Linked DNA regions of Streptomyces venezuelae. The protein of the gene in region 1 binds, or shares a complex with, the protein of each later gene. Links are inferred from orthologs where the notes say so. Each region holds a gene or a part of one and is shown on either strand. Other genes may lie near its edges. The genes, in order: mfd and uvrA.

What was found.
Region 2: the proteins of mfd (region 1) and uvrA are in contact, whole or in part, in a crystal structure (PDB 4DFC), measured with the Escherichia coli proteins. The link is inferred for Streptomyces venezuelae from one-to-one orthologs.

The regions. Positions count from the first base shown.
Region 1 is NZ_CP029194.1:5,191,028-5,205,966, forward strand. The notes cover bases 4,981-9,060. They hold mfd (transcription-repair coupling factor), read left to right. Parts: upstream 4,981-5,329; coding sequence 5,330-8,860; downstream 8,861-9,060. Other genes in these bases: DEJ46_RS23970 (ABC transporter permease), read left to right, coding at 4,981-5,126; DEJ46_RS23980 (SGNH/GDSL hydrolase family protein), read right to left, coding at 8,983-9,060. Also shown: DEJ46_RS40940 (VOC family protein), read left to right, coding at 1-104; DEJ46_RS23960 (MFS transporter), read right to left, coding at 1-1,453; DEJ46_RS23965 (ABC transporter ATP-binding protein), read left to right, coding at 1,768-2,556; more of DEJ46_RS23970, read left to right, coding at 2,553-4,980; more of DEJ46_RS23980, read right to left, coding at 9,061-10,242; DEJ46_RS23985 (TetR/AcrR family transcriptional regulator), read right to left, coding at 10,291-10,872; DEJ46_RS23990 (SCO6745 family protein), read left to right, coding at 10,948-11,841; DEJ46_RS23995 (HNH endonuclease family protein), read left to right, coding at 11,952-12,584; DEJ46_RS24000 (N-acetyltransferase), read left to right, coding at 12,645-13,391; DEJ46_RS24005 (hypothetical protein), read right to left, coding at 13,399-14,115; DEJ46_RS24010 (DUF4190 domain-containing protein), read right to left, coding at 14,200-14,939. UniProt on the Escherichia coli protein: Couples transcription and DNA repair by recognizing RNA polymerase (RNAP) stalled at DNA lesions. Mediates ATP-dependent release of RNAP and its truncated transcript from the DNA, and recruitment of nucleotide excision repair machinery to the damaged site.
Region 2 is NZ_CP029194.1:6,574,453-6,588,960, forward strand. The notes cover bases 4,990-8,638. They hold uvrA (excinuclease ABC subunit UvrA), read left to right. Parts: upstream 4,990-5,378; coding sequence 5,379-8,438; downstream 8,439-8,638. Other genes in these bases: DEJ46_RS30065 (maleylpyruvate isomerase family mycothiol-dependent enzyme), read right to left, coding at 4,990-5,223; DEJ46_RS30075 (Rieske (2Fe-2S) protein), read left to right, coding at 8,561-8,638. In the rest of the region: DEJ46_RS30045 (TerD family protein), read left to right, coding at 1-1,031; DEJ46_RS30050 (TerC family protein), read left to right, coding at 1,297-2,322; DEJ46_RS30055 (MFS transporter), read right to left, coding at 2,405-3,688; DEJ46_RS30060 (MBL fold metallo-hydrolase), read right to left, coding at 3,839-4,495; more of DEJ46_RS30065, read right to left, coding at 4,534-4,989; more of DEJ46_RS30075, read left to right, coding at 8,639-8,986; DEJ46_RS30080 (hypothetical protein), read right to left, coding at 9,122-10,051; DEJ46_RS30085 (papain-like cysteine protease family protein), read left to right, coding at 10,287-10,874; DEJ46_RS30090 (hypothetical protein), read left to right, coding at 10,871-11,680; DEJ46_RS30095 (hypothetical protein), read right to left, coding at 11,747-12,745; DEJ46_RS30100 (SDR family NAD(P)-dependent oxidoreductase), read right to left, coding at 12,827-13,591; excinuclease ABC subunit UvrC, read left to right, coding at 13,650-14,508. UniProt on the Escherichia coli protein: The UvrABC repair system catalyzes the recognition and processing of DNA lesions. UvrA is an ATPase and a DNA-binding protein. A damage recognition complex composed of 2 UvrA and 2 UvrB subunits scans DNA for abnormalities.

The DNA.
Region 1 (14,939 bases):
AGTCCTCGTCTCCCGCCGCCTCCTTCAGCACCGGGAAGCGGCGGGGTGCGAGCGTGAGGAGGGCGAGGAGCGCCAGGGCCGCCGCTGCCGCCGCGCCCAGGTAGACCCAGTCGACCGCCGCGTCGACCGCTCGGCGGAGCCGGTCCATCGTCTCGGCCGTGAGGGACGCGGGCTCGTCCAGGGCGCGGGCCAGGGTGTCCAGGTCGGTGCCGCCGCCCAGGCGGGCCGCCAGCACCCCGTTCGCGATCGCGCCGAAGAGGGCCGCTCCGACGCTCTGGCCGACCTGGCGGCAGAAGAGGACCGAGGCGGTCGTCGTGCCCCTCTCCTCGTACGGGACGGTCGACTGGACCCCGACCATCAGGGGGAGTTGGAACAGCCCGAGCGCCGCGCCGAGCAGTAGCATCAGCAGGGCCGGCTGCCACGGCTCGCCGGGGAACGGCAGGAACGGGAACGCGAGCAGCAGGAGCAGCGCGCCCGAGATGCCGAGGACGGCGGTGAGGCGGAAGCCGATGCGGGTGTAGACGCGGTTGGAGAGCGCCGCCGTGATGGGCCAGCTCAGGGTCCAGGTGGAGAGGACGAAGCCGGCGGCTATCGGGCCGAGGCCCAGGACGGACTGGGCGTACGTGGGCAGGAAGACGGCCGGGGCGACCATCACCAGGCCGAGGGCGCCGAGCGACAGGTTGACGGCGGCGATCGTGCGGCGGCGCCAGACCCAGCCGGGGATGATCGGCTCGGCTGCGCGCCGCTCGATGACGACCGTCAGGGCGCCGAGGACGACCGCCCCGCCCAGGAGGCCGAGGGACGGGGCCGAGAGCCAGGGCCAGGCGACGCCGCCCTGGACGAGCGCGGTGATCAGCAGGGCGCCGGTGGCGAAGACGGCGAGCGCGCCGGCCCAGTCGATCCGGGGCTTCTCGCGGAGCGTGGTCGTGGTGTGCTGCGGTTCGACCAGGTGGCGGGTGACGAGCCAGAGGGCGACGAGCCCGATCGGCAGGTTGATGAGGAAGATCCAGCGCCAGTCGGCGTATCCGGCGAGCAGTCCGCCGACCGCCGGTCCCGCCACCGAGGACGCGGCCCACACCGAGGACAGTCGCGCCTGGATCTTGGGGCGTTCCTTCAGCGGGTACAGGTCGGCGGCGATCGTCTGGACCGTGCCCTGGAGCGCGCCGCCGCCGAGGCCCTGGACGACGCGGAAGGCGATGAGGGAGGCCATGCTCCAGGCGGCGGCGCAGAGCAGGGAGCCGATGAGGAAGAGGACGACCCCGGCCACGAGGACGGGCTTGCGGCCGAAGGTGTCGCTGAGCTTCCCGTACACCGGCAGGGTCACGGTGACGGCGAGCAGGTAGCCGGCGAAGAGCCAGGAGAAGACGGCGAGTCCGCCGAGGTCGCCGACGATCTGGGGGACGGCGGTGGCGATGATCGTGCCGTCGATGGCGGCGAGCCCCATGCAGAGCATGAGCGCGGCGACGACGGGGCCGCGTCGCGCCGCGGAGGGGGAGCCGGGGGCGGGGGCGGTGGACCCGGTCTTTCCGGCGGGACTGCCCGCCGGCGTCGTGTCGGACTCGGCCACCGCACGCTTCCTTTCTTCGTACACCTAAATGTTCGCGGTCAGGGTCTCACCCGTACCCGGGTCGTAGGAACCCCTAGGGGGATCTCCCCCATACGGGCCAGGGGTCGTTCGTCCCGCCGGAGGAGGAGAAGTCCGGTTCTCGCTTCTTAACTTGAACTTACAAACCAGGCACGACCCCACCGCCCATCAAGGAGAAGACCGTGACTTCGGCTGTGACCATCCCCAGGCACGGGGGTACGGGAGAGAGCACGGCCGTCGCCGCGCGGGCGCGTCAGGTCGTCAAGGCGTACGGCACCGGGGAAACCCGGGTCGTCGCGCTGGACTCCGTCGACGTGGACATCGCCCGTGGCCGCTTCACCGCGATCATGGGGCCCTCCGGCTCCGGCAAGTCGACCCTGATGCACTGCCTCGCCGGACTCGACACCGTCACCAGCGGCGAGATCTTCCTCGACGACACCGAGATCACCGGGCTCAAGGACAGAAAGCTCACGCAGCTGCGCCGCGACCGGATCGGCTTCATCTTCCAGGCGTTCAACCTGCTGCCGACCCTGAACGCCATCGAGAACATCACGCTCCCGATGGACATCGCGGGACGGAAGCCGGACGCCGAGTGGCTGCGCCGGGTCGTCGACACCGTCGGGCTCTCCGAGCGCCTCAAGCACCGGCCCAACCAGCTCTCCGGCGGCCAGCAGCAGCGCGTCGCCGTGGCCCGCGCGCTCGCCGCCCGGCCCGAGATCATCTTCGGCGACGAGCCGACCGGAAACCTCGACTCCCGGGCCGGCGCCGAGGTCCTCGGCTTCCTCCGCCAGTCCGTCGACGAGCTGGGGCAGACGATCGTCATGGTCACCCACGACCCGGTCGCCGCCTCCTACGCCGACCGGGTGCTCTACCTCGCCGACGGGCGGATCGTGGACGAGATGGAGCGGCCCACCGCCGACGCCGTCCTCGACCGCATGAAGGACTTCGACGCGCGCGGGCGGACGTCATGACCGTCCTCAAGACCTCGCTGCGCAACTTCCTCGCGCACAAGGGACGCATGGCGCTCTCCGCCGTCGCCGTCCTCCTCTCCGTCGCCTTCGTCAGTGGGACCCTGGTCTTCACCGACACCATGAACACGACGTTCGACAAGCTCTTCTCGTCGACCGCCTCCGACGTCACCGTCAGCCCGAAGGGCGCGGCGACCGACGACGAGACCCCGCAGTCCGGCCGCCCCGAGTCCTTCCCCGCCTCGCTCGTCGAGCAGGTCGGGAAGGCCGAGGGCGTCCAGGCCGCCGAGGGCGACGTCATCTCCATGAGCGTCACCGTCGTCGACGCCGAGAACAAGAACGTCGGGCCCACCAGTGGCGCCCCGACCATCGCCACCAACTGGAGCCCCAGTGAGCTCCGTTCGGTGGAGCTCGTCTCCGGCCAGGAGCCCCGCGGCCCCACCGACGTCGTCGTCGACGGAGCCACCGCCGAGAAGCACGGTCTGAAGCTCGGCGACGAGCTGCGGACGATCGCCGTCACCGGTGACTTCACCGCGAAGATCTCCGGCATCGTCGACTTCAAGGTCACCAACCCCGGCGCCACCGTCGTCTACTTCGACACCCCCACCGCGCAGCGCGAACTCCTCGGCAAAGAAGGGTTGTTCACCCAGGTCCTGGTCGACGCGAAGCCCGGTGTCAGCGACGACGTGCTGAAGAGGAACGTCGCCGCCTCGATCGGCGACGGCTACAAGCTCCAGACGGCCGCCGAGGCCGCCGACGCGGGCCGCGAGGACGTCGCCGGATTCCTCGACGTCATGAAGTACGCGATGCTCGGCTTCGCCGGGATCGCCTTCCTCGTCGGCATCTTCCTCATCGTCAACACCTTCTCCATGCTGGTCGCCCAGCGCACCCGCGAGATCGGCCTCATGCGGGCCATCGGATCCAGCCGCAAGCAGGTCAACCGCTCCGTCCTCGTCGAGGCGCTGCTCCTCGGCGTCGTCGGCTCGGTCGCCGGTGTCGCGGCGGGCGTCGGACTCGCCGTCGGCCTCATGAAGCTCATGTCCTCGATGGGCATGGAGCTCTCCACCCGCGACCTCACCGTCGCCTGGACGACCCCCGCCGTCGGCCTCGCCCTCGGCATCGTCGTCACCGTCCTCGCCGCCTACATCCCGGCCCGCCGGGCCGGCAAGGTCTCCCCGATGGCCGCCCTCCGCGACGCCGGCACCCCCGCCGACGGCAAGGCCGGACGCATCCGGGGCGCCCTCGGGCTCGCCCTCACCGCCGCCGGCGCAGCCGCCCTGTGGACCGCGACCCGCGCCGACGAGGCCGGCCCCGGCTCCCTCTGGCTCGGTCTCGGCGTCGTCCTCTCCCTCCTCGGCTTCATCGTCATCGGCCCGCTCCTCGCGGGCGGAGTCGTCCGCGCCCTCGGCGTCGTCGTCCTGCGGGTCTTCGGCCCGGTCGGCCGCATGGCCGAGCGCAACGCCCTGCGCAACCCCCGCCGCACCGGCGCCACCGGCGCCGCCCTGATGATCGGCCTCGCCCTCGTCGCCTGCCTCTCGGTGGTCGGCTCCTCGATGGTCGCCTCGGCCACCGACGAGCTCGACCGCTCCGTCGGCGCCGACTTCATCGTCCAGTCCGGCACCGGCCAGCCGATCGTGCCGCAGGCGCAGGCCGCCCTGGAGAAGGTCCCGGGCCTCGACCACGTCACCCAGTACAAGCTGGCCGACACCAAGGTCACCGCCCCGAGCGGGAAGACGAAGAAGGCCTACCTGGCCGCCACCGAACCGACGTACGTGCAGGACCTCCGCCGCGAGGTCACCTCCGGCAAGCTCACCGACGCCTACGGCGCCGACGCGATGTCCGTCGGCAGCGACTACGCCACCGAGTACGGCGTGAAGGTCGGCGACGTGCTGACCGTCGCCTTCAAGGGCGGCGAGACGGCGAAGCTCAAGGTCGCGGCGATCACCGCGGACACCGGCCAGGTCGACAACGGCGCGATGTACACCCACGTCACCACCCTCGCCCGGTACGTCCCCGCCGACCGGATGCCGCAGAGCCTGCTCATCCTCGCCAGCGCGAAGGACGGCCAGGAGGCCCAGGCCTACGAGGCCGTCAAGAAGGCCCTCGCGCCCTACCCCCAGTACAAGGCCAGCAACCAGGCCGACTACAAGGAGACCCTCAAGGACCAGGTCGGCCAGCTCCTCAACATCGTGTACGGGCTCCTCGCCCTCGCGATCGTCGTCGCGATCCTCGGTGTCGTGAACACCCTGGCCCTCTCGGTCGTCGAGCGGACCCGCGAGATCGGCCTCATGCGCGCCATCGGCCTCTCCCGCCGCCAGCTGCGCCGCATGATCCGCCTGGAGTCCGTGGTCATCGCCCTCTTCGGCGCCCTCCTCGGCCTCGGCCTGGGCATGGGCTGGGGCACGGCGGCCCAGAAGCTGCTGGCCCTGGAAGGCCTCGGCGTCCTGGAGATCCCCTGGCCGACGATCCTCACCGTCTTCGTCGGCTCGGCCTTCGTGGGCCTCTTCGCGGCCCTGGTCCCGGCCTTCCGCGCGGGCCGCATGAACGTCCTGAACGCGATCGCCAGCGAGTAGGAGGCGAGGAGGAGGCGAGGAGCCGTACGCGCTCCCGAGCGGCCCCGGTGGAGTTGTCCGCCGGGGCCGCCCCGTGTTTCGGGAGCGACTGTCGTTGCCCCGTCGTACGCTGGACACCCCGGCCCGTACGACGTGTCGGGCTGTTCGCGTTGCCCGCCCCGCGCCACCGCGCCCCGTACTCCGAACCCGGGATGGAAAGCTCCATGAGCCTGCACGGCCTGCTTGATGTAGTCGTCAAGGACGCGGCCCTCGCCGAGGCGGTGAAGGCCGCCGCCGACGGCAACCGCCCGCACGTCGACCTGGTCGGGCCCGCCGCCGCACGGCCGTTCGCCGTGGCCGCGCTCGCCCGTGACTCGGGGCGCCCGGTCCTCGCCGTCACCGCGACCGGCCGGGAGGCCGAGGACCTGGCCGCCGCGCTCCGCTCGCTCCTCGACCCCGACACGGTCGCCGAGTACCCCTCCTGGGAGACCCTGCCGCACGAGCGGCTCTCGCCCCGCTCCGACACCGTCGGCCGCCGCCTCGCCGTGCTGCGCCGCCTCGCGCACCCCCGCGACGACGACCCGGCCGCCGGCCCCGTCAGCGTCGTCGTCGCGCCCATCCGCTCCGTGCTCCAGCCGCAGGTCAAGGGCCTCGGCGACCTGGAGCCGGTGGCGCTGCGCAGCGGGCAGACGGCGGATCTGAACGAGGTCGTCGAGGGCCTCGCGGCCGCCGCGTACTCCCGGGTCGAGCTCGTCGAGAAGCGCGGCGAGTTCGCCGTGCGCGGCGGCATCCTGGACGTCTTCCCGCCCACCGAGGAGCACCCGCTCCGCATCGAGTTCTGGGGCGACGACGTCGAGGAGATCCGCTACTTCAAGGTGGCGGACCAGCGCTCCCTCGAAGTCGCCGAGCACGGCCTGTGGGCGCCGCCCTGCCGCGAGCTGCTCCTGACCGAGGACGTACGGGAGCGGGCGGCGGCGCTCGCCGAGGAGCACCCGGAGCTGGGCGAGCTCCTGAACAAGATCGCGGAGGGGATCGCGGTCGAGGGCATGGAGTCCCTGGCGCCGGTCCTCGTCGACGACATGGAGCTGCTGCTCGACGTGCTGCCGAAGGGCGCCATGGCCGTCGTCTGCGACCCGGAGCGGGTCCGGACCCGGGCCTCGGACCTGGTGGCGACGTCGCAGGAGTTCCTCCAGGCCTCGTGGGCGGCGACCGCGGGCGGCGGCGAGGCCCCGATCGACGTCGGCGCGGCCTCCCTGTGGGGGATCGCGGACGTCCGCGACCGGGCGCGCGAGCTGGACATCGCCTGGTGGTCGGTGTCGCCGTTCGCGGCGGACGAGGTCCTTTCGGGGGACACCCTCACCCTCGGCATGCACGCCCCCGAGTCGTACCGCGGCGACACCGCCCGCGCGCTCGCCGACACCAAGGGCTGGCTGGCCGAGGGCTGGCGGACGGTGTACGTGACGGAGGCCCACGGCCCCGCCACGCGTACGGTCGAGGTCCTCGGCGGCGAGGGCATCGCCGCGCGTCTCGACGCCGACCTCGCGGAGATCTCGCCGTCCGTCGTCCATGTCGCGACCGGCTCCATCGACTACGGCTTCGTCGACCCGGCGCTGAAGCTCGCCGTCCTCACCGAGACCGACCTGTCCGGCCAGAAGGCGGCCGGCAAGGACGGCCAGCGGATGCCGGCCAAGCGCCGCAAGACCATCGACCCGCTGACCCTGGAGGTCGGCGACTACATCGTGCACGAGCAGCACGGCGTCGGCCGCTACGTGGAGATGGTCCAGCGGACCGTGCAGGGCGCGACCCGCGAGTACCTCCTCGTCGAGTACGCCCCCGCCAAGCGCGGCCAGCCCGGCGACCGGCTGTACATCCCCACCGACCAGCTGGAGCAGGTCACCAAGTACGTCGGCGGCGAGGCGCCCACCCTGCACCGGCTCGGCGGCGCGGACTGGACGAAGACGAAGGCGCGCGCGAAGAAGGCCGTCAAGGAGATCGCCGCCGACCTGATCAAGCTGTACTCGGCCCGGATGGCGGCCCCCGGCCACGCCTTCGGCCAGGACACCCCGTGGCAGCGCGAGCTGGAGGACGCCTTCCCGTACGCGGAGACCCCCGACCAGCTGTCCACGATCGCCGAGGTCAAGGAGGACATGGAGAAGACCGTCCCCATGGACCGCCTGATCTGCGGCGACGTCGGCTACGGCAAGACGGAGATCGCGGTCCGCGCCGCCTTCAAGGCCGTCCAGGACGGCAAGCAGGTCGCCGTCCTCGTCCCGACGACGCTGCTCGTGCAGCAGCACTTCGGCACGTTCAGCGAGCGGTACTCGCAGTTCCCGGTGAACGTCCGGGCACTCTCCCGCTTCCAGACCGACACCGAGGCGAAGGCGACCCTGGAGGGGATGCGGGAGGGCTCGGTCGACGTCGTCATCGGCACCCACCGCCTCTTCGCCTCCGAGACGAAGTTCAAGGACCTGGGCCTGGTCATCGTCGACGAGGAGCAGCGCTTCGGCGTCGAGCACAAGGAGCAGCTGAAGAAGCTCCGCGCCAACGTCGACGTGCTGACGATGTCGGCCACCCCGATCCCGCGAACCCTGGAGATGGCGGTCACGGGCATCCGCGAGATGTCGACGATCACGACCCCGCCGGAGGAGCGGCACCCGGTCCTCACCTTCGTCGGCCCGTACGAGGAGAAGCAGATCGGCGCGGCCATCCGCCGTGAACTCCTGCGCGAGGGCCAGGTCTTCTACATCCACAACCGTGTCGACTCCATCGACCGCGCGGCCGCCCGGCTCCGGGAGATCGTGCCGGAGGCGCGGATCGCCACGGCCCACGGCCAGATGTCGGAATCGGCCCTGGAGCAGGTGGTCGTCGACTTCTGGGAGAAGAAGTTCGACGTGCTCGTCTCGACGACGATCGTCGAATCGGGCATCGACATCTCCAACGCCAACACCCTGATCGTGGAGCGCGGCGACAACTTCGGCCTCTCGCAGCTCCACCAGCTGCGCGGCCGCGTCGGCCGTGGCCGCGAGCGCGGTTACGCGTACTTCCTGTACCCGCCGGAGAAGCCGCTGACGGAGACCGCGCACGAGCGGCTCGCGACGATCGCCCAGCACACCGAGATGGGCGCCGGCATGTACGTGGCGATGAAGGACCTGGAGATCCGCGGCGCGGGCAACCTCCTCGGCGGCGAGCAGTCCGGCCACATCGCCGGCGTCGGCTTCGACCTGTACGTCCGCATGGTCGGCGAGGCGGTCGCGGACTACCGGGCGCAGATGGAGGGCGGCGCGGAGGAGGAGGCGCCGCTGGAAGTCAAGATCGAGCTCCCGGTCGACGCCCATATGCCGCACGACTACGCGCCGGGGGAGCGGCTCCGCCTCCAGGCCTACCGCTCGATCGCCTCCGCGAACTCGGAGGAGGACATCAGGGCCGTACGCGAGGAACTCACCGACCGCTACGGCAAGCTGCCGGAACCGGTGGAGAACCTGCTGCTCGTGGCGGGCCTGCGGATGCTGGCGCGCGCGTGCGGAGTCGGCGAGATCGTCCTCCAGGGCCCGAACATCCGCTTCGCGCCGGTGGAGTTGAGGGAGTCGCAGGAACTGCGGCTGAAGCGGCTGTACCCCCGGACGGTGATCAAGCCGGCGGTGCACCAGATCCTGGTGCCGCGGCCGACGAGCGGGAAGATCGGGGGGAAGCCGGTGGTGGGGCGCGAACTGCTCGCGTGGACCGGGGAGTTCCTCACGACGATCCTGGGTTCGTGACGCTCTGAGCGTCCCCCTCCGGCAGGGTGTCCCCAGGACGGGGGACGAGGGGGCCGGATTCCAGGAGTGGCTGGTGCGGCACCCCGAGTCGTAGGGGTGCGCGGGGTGCCGCAAGCCGTCGGCTACAGCTCGTTCAGGTCCACCGCTTCGGCCATCGCCTCGTAGCCCGCGTCGTTCGGGTGGAGGCCGTCGCCCGAGTCGTACGCCGGGAGGATGCGGTCCGGGTCCGTCGGGTCCGCCACCGCGCGGTCGAAGTCGACGACCGCGTCGTACGCGCCGGACGTGCGGATCCAGTCGTTGACGGCCTCCCGCTTGGCCTCGTTCGCCGGGGTGTCGTAGAAGGAGCCCTTGATCGGGGTGAGGGTCGCGCCGACGACCTTGAGGCCCTTCGCGTGCGCCTCGCGGATCAGGGTGCGGTGGCCCGCGATGAGCTGTGCGGCGGAGACGTCGGGGGTGGGCGGGGCGGGGAAGGTCGCCGTGCTGCCGCCGATGTCGTTGATGCCTTCGAGGACGATCACGGTCCGGACGCCGGGCTCCGTGAGGACGTCCTGACGGAAGCGCTTGAGGGCCCTCTCGCCCGCCCAGGTGGTGTCGTTGACGACCTGGTTGCCGGCGATCCCGTGGTTGACGACGGCGCGCGGACGCCCGGACTCGGCGAGGCGTTCCGCGAGCTCGTCGGGGTAGCGGCCGTTGGCGTCGAGCTTGGAGCCGACGCCGTCGGTGATGGAGTCGCCGAAGGTCACGACGCCGTTCCGGCGTCCGGTGTCCCGGCCGCCGGTGACCTCGACGCCGGAGAGGAAGTACCAGGACGCGCTGGTCTCCCGGAAGGCCGTGCCGGTCAGGTCGCCCCGGTGGTCGCCGTCGGCGCGGTAGCTGGTGGCCGAGGAGAAGTGGTGGAAGGTGGCGGGGCCGGTCTTCTCCGCGAGGTAGAGGGTGACGGTGAGCGAGCCGAAGGCCTCGACGGGGAGGTTCGCGGCGTCGCTGAGGAGGGTGCCGCCGGCCGGGATCGTCACCGACGCGCGGCCGTCGAAGCGGAGGGGGCGTACGGAGCCGGGGCGCACCGCGCCGCCCTCGGCGGTACGGGCCACGGTCGCGCCGGTGATCCGCAGTGGAGTGGAGCCGTATCGGTTCGTCAGCTCGATCCGGGCCCGGGTGCCGCCGGTGGTGACCCGGACGACCTGGCGGACGGTGTGGTTCTCGAAGCCCTGCTGCGACCAGTTGGCGGTGAAGGGCGCGGTCGGCGACTGCGGGGAGGCGGCCCAGGCGGCCCGCCAGGAGGGGCCCTGGTGGCCGGAGTCGGCGAGTGCGGTGGGGGCTAATCCGAGGGTGGCGGCGGTGAGGACGGCTATGGCGGTGCGGCGCAGGGTGTTCGTCGTATGCATGCTTGCGTCAATTACGGGCAGGCGCGGGCTATTCCCGGCCGCCGGGTTCTAATGCCCGCTCTCCTCGGGGAGTTGGCCGGCGAAGAGGAGGCCGGTCAGGGAGCGGAAGTACTCCTCCGGCTCCCGGCCGCCCAGCGCCGCCTCGACGTTCCCGGTGAGGACCAGGGTCGCGAAGCCGTGGGCGAGCGACCAGGCGGCGATGCCCGCCGTGCGGGCGTCGGGGACGTCCGGCAGGCCGGCCACGCCCGCGCGGAGTTCGGCGGAGGCCCGTTCCCTGGCGGCGAGGAGCTCCGGATCGTCGGCGCGGAGCAGGCCCGGCTGGAACATCACCTGGAAGTGGGCGGGGTGGTCCGTCGCGAACCGTACGTACCGCACGCCGCGTTCGCGCAGCTCGGGCGTCCCGGCGAGGGTCGCGGCCAGGAGGTCGTACCCCTCGGTGGCGATGGCGGTGAGGAGGCCGGTGCGGTCCTTGAAGTGGTGGGCGGGGGCCGCGTGGGAGACGCCGGCGCGGCGGGCGAGGTCGCGCAGGCTCAGTGCCCCGGGGCCCTCGGCGGCGATCACGTCGAGGGCGGCGGCGAGGACGGACTGCCGCAGGTCGCCGTGGTGGTAGGTCTTCCGGCTCGGACTCATGGGGGCAGCCTAGCCCTCATCTAGTCGTTGACAAGTTCCCGTTTCGGTGCGCACTATCTAGTCAGTGACAAGTTGATGGTCCGCCGTTCAACACGAGAGGGGTACCTCGTGGAATCCGCACGCGTACGTCAGATGTGGCACCTGCTCGAACCCCTGCACGCCCTGCTCTACTACGCCCCCGAGGCCTTCGACGAGGCCGCCGCCCTCGGCTACGACACCGCCGAGCGCTGGCCCTCCTACTTCGCCTGGCGCTCCGCCCCGCTGGGCGCGGCCGGCCCGGTCGGGGTCGCCTCGGCCTTCTACAGCTTCAGTCCCGGGATGGTCGCCCGGTACGTCCCCGGCGGGCCCTCCGCGGCCCCCGCCGACGTCCTCGCCGCCCGCCTCCGTGCCGTCGACCGCACCTACCGGGCCGTCCTCGGCGAGGACACGGTCAAGAGCCCCGAGCTCACCGAGGCCGCCGCCCTCGCCCGCCGCGCCGCCGAGGCCGCCGGGACGGAGGGGCGCCCCCTCGCCGCCGCCAACGCCGCCCTGCCCTGGCCCGGGGCCCCGCACCTCGTCCTCTGGCAGGCCGCGACGATCCTGCGCGAGCACCGCGGCGACGGGCACCTCGCCGCGCTCCTCGTCGCCGGCCTCGACCCGGTCGAGGCGCTCGTCTCCTTCGCGGCGGTCGGCGCCGCCCCCGAGGCCGTGTTCGAGAGCCGCGGCTGGTCCGCCGCCGAGTGGTCCGCCGCCCGCACCCGCCTCGCGGCCCGCGGGGTCCTGGACGCGGACGGGACCGTCACCGAAGCCGGCCGCGCGCTCCGCGCCGAGGTCGAGCTGCGTACGGACGAACTCGCCGCCGCTCCCTGGGACGCCCTCGGCCAGGACGGCACCACCCGCCTCGCCGAACTGCTCGGCGGGCCCTGGCTCTCCGCGATCGGCTCCGGCCTGCTCCCCGCCGAGAACACCCTCGGCATCGGCAAGGTGTGAGGCGAGGGCCGCGCCACACCCCCGCCTAGGATGCGGGGGTGTTCACACAACGGACGTTCCGCGTATATCGAAGCCCCTCGGCCGCCACGGCGCTTGCCGTGGCCGCCCTCATGGCCACCGCCTGCACGCCCCGCTCCGACACCCCCGCAGCCGACGGCGGCTCGGGCGGGAAGCCCGCCGCGCGCGGCACCGCGCTCGCCGCCGTGGACACCCTCACGGTCAAGGGCCGGGCCCCGAAGACCGGTTACGCGCGGGAGGAGTTCGGCCGGGCCTGGGCGGATGTCGACGGCAACGGCTGCGGCACCCGCGACGACATACTCCGGCGCGACCTGTCCGGCGTCCGCTTCACGGACGGCCGCTGCAAGGTCGCCTCCGGCACCCTCATGGACGACCCGTACACCGGCACCACCGTCGCGTACGTCCGGGGCCGCAGCAAGGTCGACATCGACCACGTCGTGGCGCTCTCCGACGCCTGGCAGAAGGGCGCCAGGTGGTGGGACGCGGACACCCGCCGCCGCTTCGCCAACGACCCCCTCAACCTCCTCGCCGTCGACTCCTCGGCGAACCGGCGCAAGTCCGACGGCGACGCCGCGACCTGGCTCCCGCCGAACAAGGCGTACCGCTGCACGTACGTGGCCCGGCAGGTCTCCGTGAAGCAGAAGTACAGCGTGTGGGTGACGGGCGCCGAGCGGGACGCGATGAAGCGGGTCCTCAAGGGCTGCCCGCAGCAGAAACTCCCGTAGGGAGCCGAGCCGCCGGGAAAATCGTTTCGCCCTTCGGAAGACGATCTTTATCCTGCCCGCATGGACCTGAACATATCGACCCTCGCCGCCCGTCCCGAGCTGGAAGGGCCGATGTGGAGCATGCTCGACCTCTGGCCCGAGTTCATGATGTACGACCCGGTGGGCTGGGCGAACATCGGCCGGATCGTGCGTGAGCTGCCCGAGTACGTCCTCGTCGCCACCGACGCCGAGGGCAAGGTCGTCGCGCGCGGCTTCAGCGTCCCCTTCCGGATGGACGTCGACGGCCGCCGCGAGCTGCCGCCCCGGGGCTGGGACGAGGTGCTGCTCTGGGCCTTCTCGGACCTGCGGGCCGGCCGCGAGCCGGACACCGTCAGCGCGATCGAGATCACGGTCGACACGAGCGCGCTGGGCAACGGCGTCTCGCACCGGATGCTCGCCGCGATGCGGGACAACACGAAGCGGCTCGGCTTCTCGGAGCTCGTCGCCCCGGTCCGCCCCAACGGCAAGCACCTGGAGGCGGAGTCCTCCATCCACGAGTACGCCTTCCGCACCCGCGAGTCCGACGGCCTGCCGGTCGACCCGTGGCTGCGCGTCCACGTCCGCGCGGGCGGTGTCGTCGAGGCGGTGGCCCCGGCGTCGATGACGGTCAGCGGTTCCGTCGAGCAGTGGCGCGCGTGGACGGGGCTGCCCTTCGACACGGACGGCCCGGTCGAGGTCGAGAAGGCCCTCGTCCCGGTCCACTGCGAGGTCTCGCGCGGGTACGCCGTCTACGTCGAGCCCAACGTGTGGGTGCGGCACAGCATCTGACGAGAGATCAATTCATCACGACGACATCTTTGGCCGGCGGGGCCTTCACCTCGACCGGCCTGTCGTAGTGGTAGGTGGTGGTCCCCGGCGTCTCGCCGCCCGTCATGACGATCTTCAGGAGGTGCGGCGGGCCTTCCGCGGCGATGTAGACGGTGGTCGTCTCGCCGTCGCCGCCGACCGGCTGCGCCAGCCTCAGCGCCTTCCGGCCGTCGACGGTGGTCTCCGCGGGCTCCACGGAGTCGTCGTCCCAGCCGTTCACCAAGCTCGGGGAACCCACCTTCCAGCTGCAGGTCCCCAGCCCCTCCGGGGCGGCGGGGCCGTCGGCGGGCGACTTCGTCCAGCGGCCCTTGAGCCTGCCGATCAGGGCCTCCAGGTCCTCCGGGGTCCGGTGGCTCTCCTCCCGGCGCAGGCGCGCCTCGTCGCGGCGGACGTACACGTCCCCGTCGACCCTGATGACGTCGAGCGTGTCCGACGTGCCGTGGGACAGCGTCGTGGTGCAGTTCCCCCGGCCGTCGCGGGAGCTGCGGCTCTTCATCGGCACCATCAACGAGAACCCGTCGGACTGCACGGTCACGGACTCCGCCGACTCCGTCGCCCTGATCGCCTTGTCGAGAATCCAGGGTTCGGCCGGGTCCGCCGCGGGCCGACCGCAGGCGGTGGCGGAGAGGCCGGAGGCCGCGCAGAGGAGGGCGACGGCGACGGGGCGGCGGAGTAAGGCGTGCATGGGGGCAGTCTCTCCGGGGGGCGTGAACGAGGGAAGGGGCCCCGTGGGGCCCCCGGTCCTGGTGGTGCGTGGTGACCGTCTGGGTCAGCCGAGCTTCAGCTCCCACTGCGAGGCGTTGTAGTCGAAGCCGGGGTTGACCTCGACGGTCAGGTTCTTGGCGTCCTTCGGGGTGTCGAAGGCGACGGTGAGCGTGGCCTTCTTGCCGGGCAGGACGGCGCCCTGGAAGCCCGCGCCGACCTTCTCGTCGAAGATCTGCTCCGCCTCGACGCCGTCGGTGCCGGCGCGTGCGCTCAGCAGGACGCCGACGGCGTCGAAGTTCTTCTTGCCGCCGTTCTCGACGACGACGGTGACCTGGTAGGCCTTGTTGCCCTTGGTGTGGCCGACCGCGTACTCGCTGGCGGTGTACGCCTTCGGGTCCGAGACCGTGATCTTCAGGTCGTTGTCGTAGACCGAGGTGTCGCCGTCCGCCAGGGCCTTGCCCTTGTCCGCCGTCCCCTTGTCCGACGTCCCGGCGTCGCCCGACGAGGCCCCGGCCTTCGTCGGGTCCTTCGGCGCCGCGTCCTTGATGCTCTTGTCGATCTCCTCGACCGCGTCGCTGACCGCCGTGACCGTGATGATCAGGCCGACCGTCGCGAGGATCAGGGACACGAGGCCCAGGATCGCGCCGGTGATCGTCACGCCCTTGTTGCTCGCCTCGCCGCGCTTCACCCGGCCCTTGCCGACGAGGCCCAGGACCAGCGCGATGACGCCGAGGGTGCCGGCCAGCCAGAAGAGCAGCGGGATGAGGCCGGAGACCGTGCCGATGATGCCGAGGATCAGGGCCG
Region 2 (14,508 bases), 1.4 Mb from region 1 along the record:
ACCGCAGCGCCTGCGAGTTCGCCGAGTCCCGGCTCGACCGGGAGCTCGACGAGACGCTCTCCGACTACCGCTCCCGGGTCGGCGGCGCGAACGACGCCGCGCGGTCGGCCGCCCGCGCCCGTCACGACGAGCTCGTGGAGCGGGCACGGGAGGTCCTGGACCGGGACCTCGCCCAGCTCGCCGTCGAGTCAGAGGTCGTCGAACCGGCACTGCCGCCCGCCTACGCCCGCTGGGACAACCCGGCCTGGCACGCCTACCGCCCGCCGGCGGAGGAGCCGATGGCCGTGCGCCTGGGCGACCTCCACCTGCCCGAGCGCACCGAGCTGCGGATCCCCATGCTCGTCCGGCTCCCGATGGAGCGCGGGCTCTGGGTGGACAGCGGGCGCGGCCGCTCGGAGGCGGCCGGCCTCCTCGACGAGACGGAGCTGCGGCGGCTCGCCCTCGACAGCGCGGTCGCGCACGCGGCCAGACTGCTCGCCGTCCACCCGCCGGGCGGCTTCGCGGTCCATGTCGTGGACGCGGCCGGGGCCGGCGCCGCCGCGCTCGCGCCGCTCGTGGACACCGGCGTGCTCGCCGCCCCGCCCGCCCGGGGCGCGGCGGGCGTCACGGCCGTCCTCGACCAGCTCACCGAGCGGGTCGACCTTCTCCAGATGGCCCTGCGGAACGGCGCGGTCGACGCGCTGCCGCCCGGTCTGGACGACGCCCGGCAGCTCCTGATCGTGCACGACTTCCCGCACGGCTTCGACGACCGGGCGGTCACCCGGCTCCGGTACCTGGCCGACGAGGGCCCGGGCGTCGGTGTCCATCTGCTGATCGTGGCCGACCGGGAGGACGCCGCCGAGTACGGCCCCGTGCTCGATCCCCTGTGGCGCTCACTGCTGCGCCTCACCCCCGTCCCCGACGACCACCTCGCCGATCCTTGGGTCGGTCACGCGTGGTCGTACGAGCCCCCGCTCCTGCCGCCGGGCAGCCGGGTCCTCCGTCAGGTGCTCGCCCAGGTCGCGGAGGCCCGTCCGGCAAAGCGGCCCTGACCTGGCTCCGGCCACGCCTCGACCTGGCTCTGACCTGGCCTTTTGGTGGCTCTTTACCCTGCCCTTTACCTTCTCTTGGTCTTTCGGGTAGTGTTCGTGGTGCGGAGGGGAGTACTCCCCATGCGCGGCGTACCCGTCAATACGGACGGATCCTCGGTGATCCGATCCCGGGGCGTCGGCCCGGACGTGGTGCGAACCGCCCGGGTGGAAGAGACCTCCGGCAGCGACGACGCTGATCAAGTAGCCGTACGACGCCGGAGGCGCAGTGGACGTTTCAATGACCCTGTGGGTGCTGACCATTCTCGGTCTGGTCGCCCTCATCGGAGCCGACTTCTTCATCGGGCGGAAGCCCCATGACGTCTCGGTCAAGGAAGCCGGAATCTGGACGATCGTCTGGGTCGTGCTCGCCGTGCTCTTCGGAGTCGGTCTGCTGGTGTTCGGCAACAGCCAGGCGGCCGGGGAGTTCTTCGCCGGCTACGTCACCGAGAAGTCGCTCAGTGTCGACAACCTCTTCGTCTTCATCCTGATCATGGCGAAGTTCTCGGTCCCGTCCCACCTCCAGCAGCGCGTGCTGCTCGTGGGTGTGGTGATCGCCCTGGTCCTGCGCACGGTCTTCATCGTCGCGGGCGCCGCGGTCATCGCGAACTTCTCGTGGGTCTTCTACATCTTCGGCGCGTTCCTGATCTACACCGCCTGGAAGCTCATCCAGGAGGCGCGTGCCGACGAGGAAGAGGAGGACTGGGAGGAGAACCGTCTCCTCAAGTCCGTCGAGAAGAAGTTCGGCGTCGCCGACAAGTACCACGGCACCAAGCTCTTCATCCGCGTCAACGGCAAGCGCGTCCTGACCCCGCTGATGGTCGTCATGATCGCCATCGGCACCACGGACATCCTCTTCGCCCTCGACTCCATCCCGGCGATCTTCGGCCTGACCCAGGACCCGTACATCGTCTTCACCGCCAACGCCTTCGCCCTCATGGGCCTGCGGCAGCTGTACTTCCTGATCGGCGGCCTGCTCAAGAAGCTGGTCCACCTCAGCTACGGCCTGTCGGTGATCCTCGGCTTCATCGGCGTGAAGCTCGTCCTGCACGCCCTGCACGAGTCCGGGGTGCACGTCCCGGAGATCTCCATCGGGTTCTCGCTGGCGGTCATCGGCGGCGTCCTGGTCGTCACCACGATCACCAGCCTGATCGCCTCCAAGAAGCAGTCGGAGCGAGCCGCTGCCGAGAGCGCGGCCGGCACCGACGGTGTCGAGGACGCGGACGGCGTCCAGAAGGACAGCATCGACGCCTGACGCGTCACCCACGGCGACGGCCGGCCAGGGGCACCCGCCCCCGGCCGGCCGTCGCCGTTTCGTGCTCCTGTGTTCCCGGCCTTCAGGCCGGTGCGGCCTCCACCGCCTCGGAGGGCTCCGGCAGCGTCTCCGGCAGCAGCGCGAAGCAGCCCAGGCTGATCAGGGCCACCACGGTCAGATAGGCGGCTACACCCCAGGGCGGGCCCGAGCCGCCGTCCGCCGAGAGGGCGGTGGCGACGATCGGCGTGAGGGCGCCGCCGAGGACGCCCGCGAGGTTGTAGCCGACGGCCGCGCCCGTGCAGCGGACGCGGGGCTCGTAGAGCTCCGGGAGGTACGCGGCGATCACCGCGAACATCGTGATGAAGGCCAGCAGCGAGCCCAGGAAGCCGAGGAACATCAGGAACGGCTCCGCGGTGTGCAGCAGGGCCACCATCGGGAACATCCAGAGCGCCGAGGCCGCGCACCCCGCGAGGCACAGCGGGCGGCGGCCCCAGCGGTCGGCGAGGAGGGCCACGAAGGGCGTGGCCGCGCCCTTGACCGCCACCGCGGCCATCACACAGGTCAGCATGACCGTGCTGCTCACCCCGAGCCGCTCGGTGCCGTAGGTCAGGGCCCAGGTGGAGACGGTGTAGAACACCGCGTACCCGACGGCGAGCGCCCCGGCCGTCAGCAGCACGAGACGCCAGTGGTCGCGCGCGACCTCGGCCAGCGGGGCGCTCGCCCGCCGGCCCGACGCGGACAGCTCCTCGAACTGCGGGGTCTCCGCCAGCGAGGAACGCAGCAGCAGCCCGGCGGCCGCGAGCAGCCCCGCCGCCCAGAACGGCACCCGCCAGCCCCAGGAGCGGAAGTCCGCGTCGCTCAGGCCCGCCGTGAGCGCCAGCATCACCCCGTTCGCGAGGAGGAAGCCGACCGCAGGGCCGATCTGCGGGAAGCTCGCCCACAGCGCGCGCCGGTTCGGCGGCGCGTGCTCGGCGGTCAGCAGGACGGCGCCGCCCCACTCGCCGCCGAGGCCGAGTCCCTGGAGGAAGCGGAGGGTGAGCAGGAGCAGGGGCGCGGCGATGCCGAGCGTCTCGTACGCGGGGACGCAGCCGACCGCGACGGTGGCGCAGCCGGTCAGGAGCAACGAGGCGAAGAGGACCGGCCGGCGGCCGTACCGGTCGCCGACGTGCCCGAAGAGGACCGAGCCCAGCGGGCGGGCGACGAAGCCGATGGCGAAGGTGCCGAAGGCGGCCAGGGTCCCGGCGAGCGGGGAGAAGGTCGGGAAGAAGAGCGGCCCGAGGACGAGGGCGGCGGCGGTCCCGTAGACGAAGAAGTCGAAGAACTCGATGGCGGTGCCGACGAGCGAGGCGGTGGCGAGCCGGAGCATCGACGGCGGAGCGGGTGGAGCCGGGGGAGCGGGTGGGGACGGAGCGTGACTGGGGCGCATGTGGCGCCAACTACCCGGCGGCCGTCCCGGTTACGGGGGCGTACGGAAGCGCGCGGCCGGTGAGCCGCGCGCTGTCGGTACGACGGCCGCTCACCAGCCGCGCTCGCGCCACTCCGCGAGGTGCGGCCGCTCGTCACCGAGCGTGGTGTCCTTGCCGTGGCCCGGGTAGACCCAGGACTCGTCCGGGAGGACGCCGAAGAGCTTGGTCTCCACGTCGTGGAGGAGGCTCGCGAAGGCCTCAGGGTCCTTCCAGGTGTTGCCCACCCCGCCGGGGAAGAGGCAGTCGCCGGTGAAGACGTGCGGGTGGCCGTGCGGGTCGTCGTAGACGAGGGCGATCGAGCCGGGCGTGTGCCCGACCAGCCTGCGGGCGGTCAGCTCGACCCGGCCCACCCGGATCGTGTCGCCGTCCGCGACCGGCACGTCGGTGGCGACCGGGATGCCCTCCACGTCGTCCGCCCCCGCGTAGGTCCGGGCGCCGGTCGCGGCGACGACCTCCGCCAGGGCCTGCCAGTGGTCGCCGTGCCGGTGGGTGGTGACGACGGCGGTGATGCCGTCGTCACCGATCAGCGTGAGCAGCGTGTCGGCGTCGTTGGCCGCGTCGATCAGCAGCTGCTCGCCGGTCGCCCGGCAGCGCAGCAGGTATGCGTTGTTGTCCATCGGGCCGACAGCGACCTTCGAGATCATCAGGTCCGTCAGCTCGTGCACGTCCGCCGGTCCGCCGACCTTCACACTTCCGCTGTACGTCATGGGCTCAGCCTAGCTCCGCCCACCGGCACCAGGGGGTGCTACAGCGGCGGGAGCGCCGGGAGCGGGCCGCCCTCGGTCTTGAGCGCGGAGCCGTCGCGGCGGCCGGCGAGCCAGCCGAGGAGCTCGGGGGCGGGGCCGGTCACGGTCACCTCGGCGCCCTCGACGGAGCCGGTGGTCCAGGTGCCCGTGCCCTCCGTCGCCACGATCCGGGTCGGCGGCACGGTCGCCTGGCCGGTGAAGCGCTCCGCGAGGAAGTCGATCTCCCGCTGGACGAACTCCTCGGGCAGGTCCTCCAGCTCGTAGCCGACACCCAGGTCGACGTGGTGCAGGGCCACCTCGGCCCAGCGGCGGAAGGGGATCCGGGAGGCGCTGTCCGTGACGCCGTTGCGGAGCTCGACGGTGCGACTCCAGTCGGCGGGCTCGGCGCCCGCGGCCTGGAAGCCGTCGCCGCTCTCGCGCACGTCGGCGAGCTGGACGGCGAGCGGCCGGTCCGCGTCGCGCTCGATGTCGGCGTCGCGGGTGGCGGCGTCGGCGTACATGGGACGGCCCTGGAGGACGTTCACCAGAGCGTCGGCGTTCCGGGCGATGTGGGCGAGGACATGGCCGCGCGTCCAGCCGGGAAGCCGTGACGGCTCGGCCGTCGCCGCGTTGTCCCAGGAGGCGGCGTCGTCCAGGAGTCGGTCGGTCGCTGCTTTGACAGAGGCGAGATCACGTTCGTGGTCGATCATGGCGCCGACCCTAGCGCCGCCACTCGTTCGGGTGAAGCGGTCTCCACGCGGCCGGAAATCGAATGTGCGTGCTATAGGCTCGGTGGAAGCATCCGGCATCCTTGGTTGTTGGGTGTGTCAGGACATCCGCTCTCTCAAGAAAGGTGCGGACCGGCGTGGCCGACCGTCTCATCGTTCGTGGCGCTCGCGAGCACAATCTCAAGAACGTCTCGCTCGACCTCCCGCGTGACTCCCTCATCGTCTTCACCGGGCTCTCGGGATCGGGCAAGTCCTCCCTCGCGTTCGACACGATCTTCGCCGAGGGGCAGCGCCGCTACGTCGAGTCGCTCTCCTCCTACGCCCGGCAGTTCCTCGGACAGATGGACAAGCCGGACGTCGACTTCATCGAAGGTCTGTCGCCCGCCGTCTCCATCGACCAGAAGTCGACCTCGCGCAACCCGCGCTCGACGGTCGGCACCATCACGGAGGTCTACGACTACCTCCGTCTGCTCTTCGCCCGCATCGGCAAGCCGCACTGTCCCGAGTGCCGTCGGCCGATCTCCCGCCAGTCGCCGCAGGCCATCGTCGACAAGGTCCTGGACCTCCCCGAGGGCAGCCGCTTCCAGGTCCTGTCGCCGCTCGTGCGCGAGCGGAAGGGCGAGTTCGTCGACCTCTTCGCCGACCTCCAGACCAAGGGCTACAGCCGCGCCCGGGTCGACGGCGTGACCGTGCAGCTGAGCGAGCCGCCGACGCTGAAGAAGCAGGAGAAGCACACGATCGAGGTGGTCATCGACCGCCTCACGGTGAAGGACAGCGCCAAGCGCCGCCTCACCGACTCCGTCGAGACCGCGCTCGGCCTCTCCGGCGGCATGGTCGTGCTCGACTTCGTCGACCTCCCCGAGGACGACCCCGAGCGCGAGCGGATGTACTCGGAGCACCTCTACTGCCCGTACGACGACCTGTCCTTCGAGGAGCTGGAGCCGCGCTCCTTCTCCTTCAACTCGCCCTTCGGTGCCTGCCCCGACTGCACCGGCATCGGCACGCGCATGGAGGTCGACCCCGAGCTGATCGTCCCGGACGAGGACAAGTCGCTCGACGAGGGCGCCATCCACCCCTGGTCGCACGGGCACACCAAGGAGTACTTCGGCCGGATGATCGACGGCCTCTCCCAGGCCCTCGGCTTCCGCACCGACATCCCCTTCGCAGGCCTTCCGCAGCGGGCCAAGAAGGCCCTCATGTACGGCCACAAGACCCAGATCGAGGTCCGCTACCGCAACCGGTACGGGCGCGAGCGCGCCTGGACCAGCCCCGCCTTCGAAGGAGCGGTCTCCTTCGTCAAGCGGCGCCACTCCGAGGCCGAGAGCGACTCCAGCCGCGAGCGCTTCGAGGGTTACATGCGCGAGGTGCCCTGCCCCACCTGTGAGGGCAGCCGCCTCAAGCCGATCGTCCTCGCGGTCACGGTCATGGACCGGTCCATCGCCGAGGTCTCCGCGATGTCCATCAGCGACTGCGCCGAGTTCCTCTCCCGGCTGACGCTCAACGCCCGCGACAAGAAGATCGCCGAGCGGGTCCTCAAGGAGGTCAACGAGCGGCTGCGCTTCCTCGTCGACGTCGGCCTCGACTACCTCTCCCTCAACCGGGCGGCGGGCACGCTCTCCGGCGGCGAGGCCCAGCGCATCCGGCTCGCCACCCAGATCGGCTCCGGCCTGGTCGGCGTGCTGTACGTGCTCGACGAGCCGTCCATCGGCCTCCACCAGCGCGACAACCACCGCCTCATCGAGACCCTGGTCCGGCTCCGGGACATGGGCAACACGCTCATCGTCGTCGAGCACGACGAGGACACCATCAAGGTCGCCGACTGGGTCGTCGACATCGGCCCCGGCGCCGGCGAGCACGGCGGCAAGGTCGTCCACTCCGGCTCCCTGAAGGAGCTCCTCGCCAACGAGGAGTCCATGACCGGGCAGTACCTGTCCGGCCGCCGCGTGATCGCCACCCCGGACATCCGCCGCCCGGTGGACCCCGGGCGTCGGCTCACCGTCCACGGGGCCCGCGAGAACAACCTGCGGGACATCGACGTCTCCTTCCCGCTGGGCGTCCTCACGGCCGTCACGGGCGTCTCGGGCTCCGGCAAGTCGACCCTGGTCAACGACATCCTCTACACGCACCTGGCGCGTGAGCTGAACGGCGCCAAGTCGGTGCCCGGGCGGCACACGCGCGTGGACGGCGACGACCTCGTCGACAAGGTCGTGCACGTCGACCAGTCCCCGATCGGCCGCACCCCCCGGTCGAACCCGGCGACCTACACCGGGGTCTTCGACCACGTCCGCAAGCTCTTCGCGGAGACGATGGAGGCCAAGGTCCGGGGCTACCTGCCCGGTCGGTTCTCCTTCAACGTCAAGGGCGGCCGCTGCGAGAACTGCTCCGGCGACGGCACGATCAAGATCGAGATGAACTTCCTCCCGGACGTCTACGTCCCGTGCGAGGTCTGCCACGGCGACCGGTACAACCGGGAGACCCTGGAGGTCCACTACAAGGGCAAGTCCATCGCCGAGGTCCTGAACATGCCGATCGAGGAGGCCCTCGACTTCTTCGAGGCCGTCCCGACCATCGCGCGCCACCTCCGCACGCTCAACGAGGTCGGCCTGGGCTACGTCCGCCTCGGACAGTCCGCCCCGACGCTCTCCGGCGGCGAAGCCCAGCGCGTGAAGCTCGCCTCCGAGCTCCAGAAGCGTTCGACGGGCCGCACGGTCTACGTCCTGGACGAGCCGACCACGGGTCTGCACTTCGAGGACATCTCGAAGCTGATCAAGGTCCTCTCCGGCCTGGTCGACAAGGGCAACTCGGTGATCGTCATCGAGCACAACCTCGATGTCATCAAGACCGCCGACTGGGTCATCGACATGGGTCCCGAGGGCGGCAGCGGCGGCGGCCTGGTGATCGCCGAGGGCACGCCGGAGGAGGTCGCCTCGGTTCCGGCGAGCCACACCGGCAAGTTCCTCCGCGAGATCCTCGACGCCGACCGGATCAGCGACGCCGGCGGGTCCGTCCCTGCGCCGCGGGGAGCGAAGAAGGCGGCGGCGAAGAAGGCGCCCGCCAAGAAGTCCGCCGCCCCGGCGAAGAAGGCGGCCGCCAAGACGGCAGCGGCGAAGTCCACCGCCGTCAAGTCCACCGCCACCAAGGCGGCGGCCACCAAGGCCACCGCCAAGAAGGCGACGACCCGGGCCCGCAAGGCCTGACCCGGAGGCGGGGCCCCACCCGGGGCCCCGCCTTTCAGGTCCGGCCCGGCCGACAGCCCGCGAAGGCGCGCCGGTATCGTCGGTTCGGTCACGCCTTGCCCCGATCCCACCGTGGAGCGCTCATGTCCGGCCAGTCCAGCCGCCGCACCGTACTGAAGGGTGCCGCCCTCGCCGGCGCCGCCGGGCTGGGAGTCGCCGCCTGCTCCACCGAGTCGAAGCTCGGCCACGCCGTGGTCCCGACCCCGACCGCCCCCGTCGCCCTCGGTGCCCCGGACGAGGTCCCGGTCGGCGGCGCCAAGCTCTACCGCGAGCAGCGGCTCCTGGTGAGCTGCCCGGCCAAGGGCCAGTACAAGGCCTTCAGCGCCCAGTGCACCCACGCCGGCTGCGTCCTCGACAAGATCGAGGACAACGAAGGCAACTGCCCGTGCCACGGCAGCCGCTTCGACGTGACGACCGGCAAGGCGCTCAAGGGCCCGGCCACGGTCCCGCTCCCCGAGGTCCCGGTCCGGGTGGAGAACGGCGAGCTGGTCGCCGGACCCGAGGCCTGAGCCCCGGAGCCGGGCACACCGAAACGGCGCCCCGCCCCCCAGCCCCGCCCCCCAGCCCCGCCCCCCAGCCCCGCCCCCAGCCCCGCCCCCCAGCCCTGGGCCCCAGCCCCAGCCCCAGCCCCCAGCCCCCGGCCCTCAGGACCAGTCCCAGTCGATCCCCAGGATCCCCGGGCGCACCCCCTGCTCCACGAGGTGCACGGACCGGTGCCGGCCGCTCAGCGTCAGCTCCGCACGGCCGCCGCGCGGCGCGCCCGCCGAGGTCTGGGCGAACCTCCGGCACCGCACCGGAAGCGCCGCCTCGTCGAAGTGCACCTGGAGCACGTACTGCCCGCCGGCGAAGCTGAAGCCGCGCATGTACTCCCCGCTCGGCCCCGCCGTGCCGTCCTCGAACCCGTACGAGAACAGGTGCGTGTCCCCGGCCCGCAGCCGCGCGTCGAAGAGCAGCTCCGCGACCACCAGGCCCGTCTCCGCGTGCCACCGCACTCGCCCGGTGCGGCAGTTCTCCACGGCCCGCACCACCACCCGCGACGGATCGCACCCCGGATCCCCGTGGTGGATGGCCAGATAGCGGTCGACCCCGTCCCGGTGCGCCCGCACGACGTGCTGCGACTCGCGCCCCACCAGCTCCCGCGCCGCCCCGATCCGCACCCGCTCGTGGTGCCCCACCGTGTGCAGCCCCCCGTCCGCCGGGGACTCCAGCTCCGCGAGCAGCTCCTCGACCGAGCCGGACACCTCCACCAACGAGCGGTACGCGCGGCCCGCCGGGCGCTCCACCTCGGCCCGGCCGGCCGCGTCGTCCGACAGGAGCCGCAGGAGCGAGTTCCCGGGCAGCTGGAGCACCTCCTCCAGAGCGCGCACGGCCTTCAGGGACTCCGGCCGCTGCGGCCGTCGGGCGCCCTGCTGCCAGTAGCTCAGGCTCGTCACGCCGACCCTGACGCCCCGGTGCGCCAGATGATGCTGGACCCGCTGGAGAGGCAGCCCGCGCACGGCGAGCGCGGTGCGCAGCGCCAGATGGAAGGGGCCGGTGTGCAGCAGCTGCACCAGATCGGCCTCGGTGTGGCTCACGAGGGCTCCTCAGTGAACGTTCACGACGGGGGAGCGGACCGTCGCGCCGCGAGAGGTGGGCGGGCAGGTGGGCCGAGGGCGTCCGTTCACACCCGGGTCACACCGTTCACAGTCCGATGTCACCCCGCATTGAAGCGTGTTGACCAGCTCCCGACAACGGCCGATGCTCCTGACCAGCGTCCGGACGCGCTCCTCCACTCCCCACATCCCCACCCCCCTCCACGGGAGGAACGCGATGCGCAGCAGGAAACCGTCCTTCGCGGCACTCGCCGCAGCCGCCCTCTTCCTCGTCCCCACCACCTCGGCGTCCGCCGCGCCCGCCGGTGAGGACGTCGCCGCCCTTGGATCCAAGCGGTTGAACATCACCATGCAGGCCCAGCAGAAGACCAACTGGTGCTGGGCGGCGGGCGGCAACACCATCGCCACCTGGTTCGGCCGCAACTACAGCCAGAACCAGTTCTGCAACGCCGCCTTCAACCGCCAGCAGGGCTACGACTGCCCCAACAACCAGGCCACCCTCGGCAACGTCCAGACCGGACTCCGGTGGGCGGGCGTCAACCCCGGCTCGTACGTGACCGGCTGGCTGCGCTACCCGACCGTGCAGACCGAGATCAACGCCGACCGGCCGATCGAGACCCGCATCCAGTGGTCGAGCGGCGGTGGCCACATGCACGTGATCTACGGCTATGACGACGCCGACAGCTGGGTCTACTGGGGCGACCCCTGGCCCTCCAGCGACCGCTACAACTGGGCCTCGCACTCCTGGTACGTCAACAACAACTCCTTCTCCTGGACCCACTCGCTCTACCGGATCGGGGCGTGACGACGATGAACGGACGTGCCATCGGCGCCGGTCTCCTGACCGCCGCCGCCCTCGTCGCCCTCGGGGCGCTCCCGGCCGCCGCCGCGGAGGGTCTGCCGGCCGCGCCGACCCCCGAGCAGGCCGCCTCCGCGCCGCAGACCCTGGACACCCTGTCCCGGTTCTTCGCCCGGGACGGGGCGCTCGCCCGCTCGGCGGCCGCCCCGAGCGTCGAGGGCGGATCCGTGCCGGTCCGGATCCTCTCCCCGGACTTCGTCGCGGGGAAGGCGGGGGCGCCCGTCGCCCGCGTCGAGTTCCGGGCCAGCCGGGCCGTCGCCGCGGACGGCCGGAAGGCCTCGCTGTGGACCGTGAAGCAGCCGGCCGGCTGGCAGGTCGTGAACATCGCCACCGGCGACGACGAGATCCGGTACGCCGAGCAGGGCGGGCGCGTGCTGCCCGGCGGCCTTGTCTTCCGGGAGCCGCAGATCGACGCCTGGTACGTCCAGAAGGGCGCGAAGGTGCTGCCGCTGGACGAGGACGCGGTGCGGGCCGTCGGGAAGAACGGGACGAGCCTGGCCGCCTACCGGGAGCGGGTCGCCGAGGCGTACGGGGACAAGCTCCCCGGCTCGGCGTACGCGAAGAAGGGCGCGGCGGGCGGGTACGCGCCCCAGGCGGCCGTACCGGCGAGGCCGCAGGCGGACGCACCGGCGCCGCACGAGGACCCCGCCGTCACGACGGCCTCCACCGCGGCGGGCGCGGGCGCGGTCCTGGCGCTCGCCCTGATCGGCACGACGGCGATACGCCGCCGGCGCGCCGCACGGGAGTCCTGAGCCGCCACCCGGTCGCCGGCGCGCCGGGCCTGCCCCCTCTCGGGGCAGGCCCTGGCGGGGTGTGGGTCAGTAGCTGTAGGCCGCGCCGTGCGTGGCGGCGATCCGGCCCGAGGCGTGGCCGTCGTGGATCTTCAGCGGGTTGCCGTCGACGTTCCGCACCTTCAGCGTCATCCGGATCTGGGTGCAGCCGCCGAGCTGTGCCTTCGTCAGGCGCAGGGTGTTGGCCGCCGTCTGGTGGTGCTTGGCGTCGGTGATGTTCCACACCGCGACCGGTCCCTTGACCGGGCCGCCGCACAGCGCGCCGTCCGCGTTCTTGGGCTGCGCCTCGACCCAGGTCTCGGCGCGGGTGAAGGTGTAGTCGTCGGTGCCGCCCGAGCAGATCCCGGAGTCGGCCACGCAGGTCGTCAGCTCCGCGTCCTGGTAGACGATGATGTCCTCGCCCGTCGGGGTGTTCGTGGAGCCGAGGGTGGAGACGGTGGAGCCGCGGGCGACCGTGGTGCCGCTGCCGGCGAGCAGCGTCCAGCGGGACATCGAGGAGTAGGTGGCCCTGGCCAGTTCGGCCCCGGCCGGCACGCGCATCGTGACGGTGCGGCCGCCGGTGATGATCGAGGAGTACGAGAGGATCGACAGACGGCAGGTGTAGCTGCCGTCCGCGGGGGCGATGAACATCCAGCGGAGGCCCGCGGTCAGCGAGGTCTCGTTCGGCGGCACCAGGTTCGCCGCCCAGAAGGCCCCGGCCTCCGTCTCGGCCGGCAGGGCCGTGCCGTCCGCGTTGCGGCAGCGGATGGCGAAGGTGTTGCCGATGTTGTCACCGGCCGCGAGCGCCGAGACCGGGCCCGTGGAGAAGTACCGGGACCACAGGACCGACCGCTCGCCGGCGAGCGCGTCGAACGCGATCTCCGTACCCGGCACGTCGAGGTACGTGTCGGCGTTGCGCGTCACCTTGTACTCGAAGTCCGCCGACGCGGCGGTGGCGGGAGCGGCGCCGAGCAACGAGCCGCCCAGAGCGAGCGCGAGGAGGGCGCCCACCGCCCGGCCCAGCCCCTTGATTCTGCCGAGTTTCACGGTGTGCAACCCCCAGGGTGTTGTGTGCGACGCGTGATCGTCGCACACGCGCCGTGAGCGGCGCCCCGGCGGGTGGCCCGCTCAGCGGGCCAGGTAGCCGCCGTCCACCGGGAGGATCGCACCTGTGATGAAGGACGCCTCGTCCGAGGCCAGGAAGAGGATGGCGGCGGCCACCTCCTCCGGGGTGCCGAAGCGGGCCATCGGATGGGCGCCGAGAACCTCGGAGAGGTACTCGGGGCCGCCGGGTTCCACGCGGGCGGCGGTGACCCGCTCCGTCTCGATCGTGCCCGGGGCCACCGCGTTCACCCGGATCCCGCGCTCCGCCCACTCCACCGCCAGGTGCTTGGTCAGCCCGGTGGCGACGAACTTCGCGGGGCCGTAGACCGCCTGCCGCGCCTGCCCGGCGACCCCCGAGATCGACGACGTGCACACGATCGCCCCGCCGCCCGAGACGAGCATGGCCTCGATCGCGTACTTGCAGGTCAGGAACATGCCCCGGCCGTCGACGGCCATGACCGCGTCGAAGTCGGCCGGCTCGGCCTCGGTGATGTCGAGCAGCGGGATGACGCCGGCGTTGGCCACGAGCACGTCGAGCCGTCCGTAGCGCTCCACCGCCGTGTCGATCATCCGCCGGGCGTCCTGTGCGACGGAGACGTCGCCGATCACGGGAACCACCCCTTCCAGCGTCGCCAGCCGTTTCCCGTCGAGGTCCGCGGCCACCACGCGCGCCCCCTCGGAGAGGAACCGCTCCGCCGTCGCGCGGCCGATCCCGCTCGCCGCTCCCGTGATCACGCACACCCGGTCCGCCAGCCGCCCCGCGGCCCGTCCCGTCACCTGGTTCGCCATGCTTCGCCAACGAGCGTGCGAGGCCGGAGTGTCGGTCCCCGCCAGTAGGGTGGGGACCATGGCAGACCCCTCCAGCTACCGCCCCAAGCCGGGGCAGATCCCCGACTCGCCGGGGGTCTACAAATTCCGCGACGAGCACCGCCGGGTGATCTACGTGGGGAAGGCGAAGTCCCTGCGTCAGCGGCTGGCGAACTACTTCCAGCCGCTCGTGAGCCTGCACCCGCGCACGGCCACCATGGTGACGACCGCCGCCTCCGTGGAGTGGACCGTCGTCTCGACCGAGGTCGAGGCGCTGCAGCTGGAGTACTCCTGGATCAAGGAGTACGACCCCCGGTTCAACGTGAAGTACCGGGACGACAAGAGCTACCCGTACCTGGCGGTCACGCTCAACGAGGAGTTCCCGCGCGTCCAGGTCCTGCGCGGCCACAAGAAGAAGGGCGTGCGCTACTTCGGGCCGTACGCGCACGCGTGGGCGATCCGCGAGACCGTCGACCTGATGCTGCGGGTCTTCCCCGTCCGCACGTGCTCGGCCGGCGTCTTCCGGAACGCGGCCTCGGCGGGCCGCCCCTGCCTCCTCGGCTACATCGGCAAGTGCTCGGCCCCCTGCGTCGGCCGGGTCACGCCCGACGAGCACCGCGAACTGGCCGAGGAGTTCTGCGACTTCATGGCCGGCCGCACCGGCACGTACATCCGCCGCCTCGAGAAGCAGATGATGATCGCGGCCGAGGACATGGAGTACGAGAAGGCCGCCCGGCTCCGCGACGACATAGAGGCCCTGCGCCGGGCCATGGAGAAGAGCGCGGTCGTCCTCGCCGACGCCACCGACGCCGACCTGATCGCCCTCGCCGAGGACGAGCTGGAGGCCGCCGTCCAGATCTTCCACGTACGCGGCGGGCGCGTGCGCGGCCAGCGCGGCT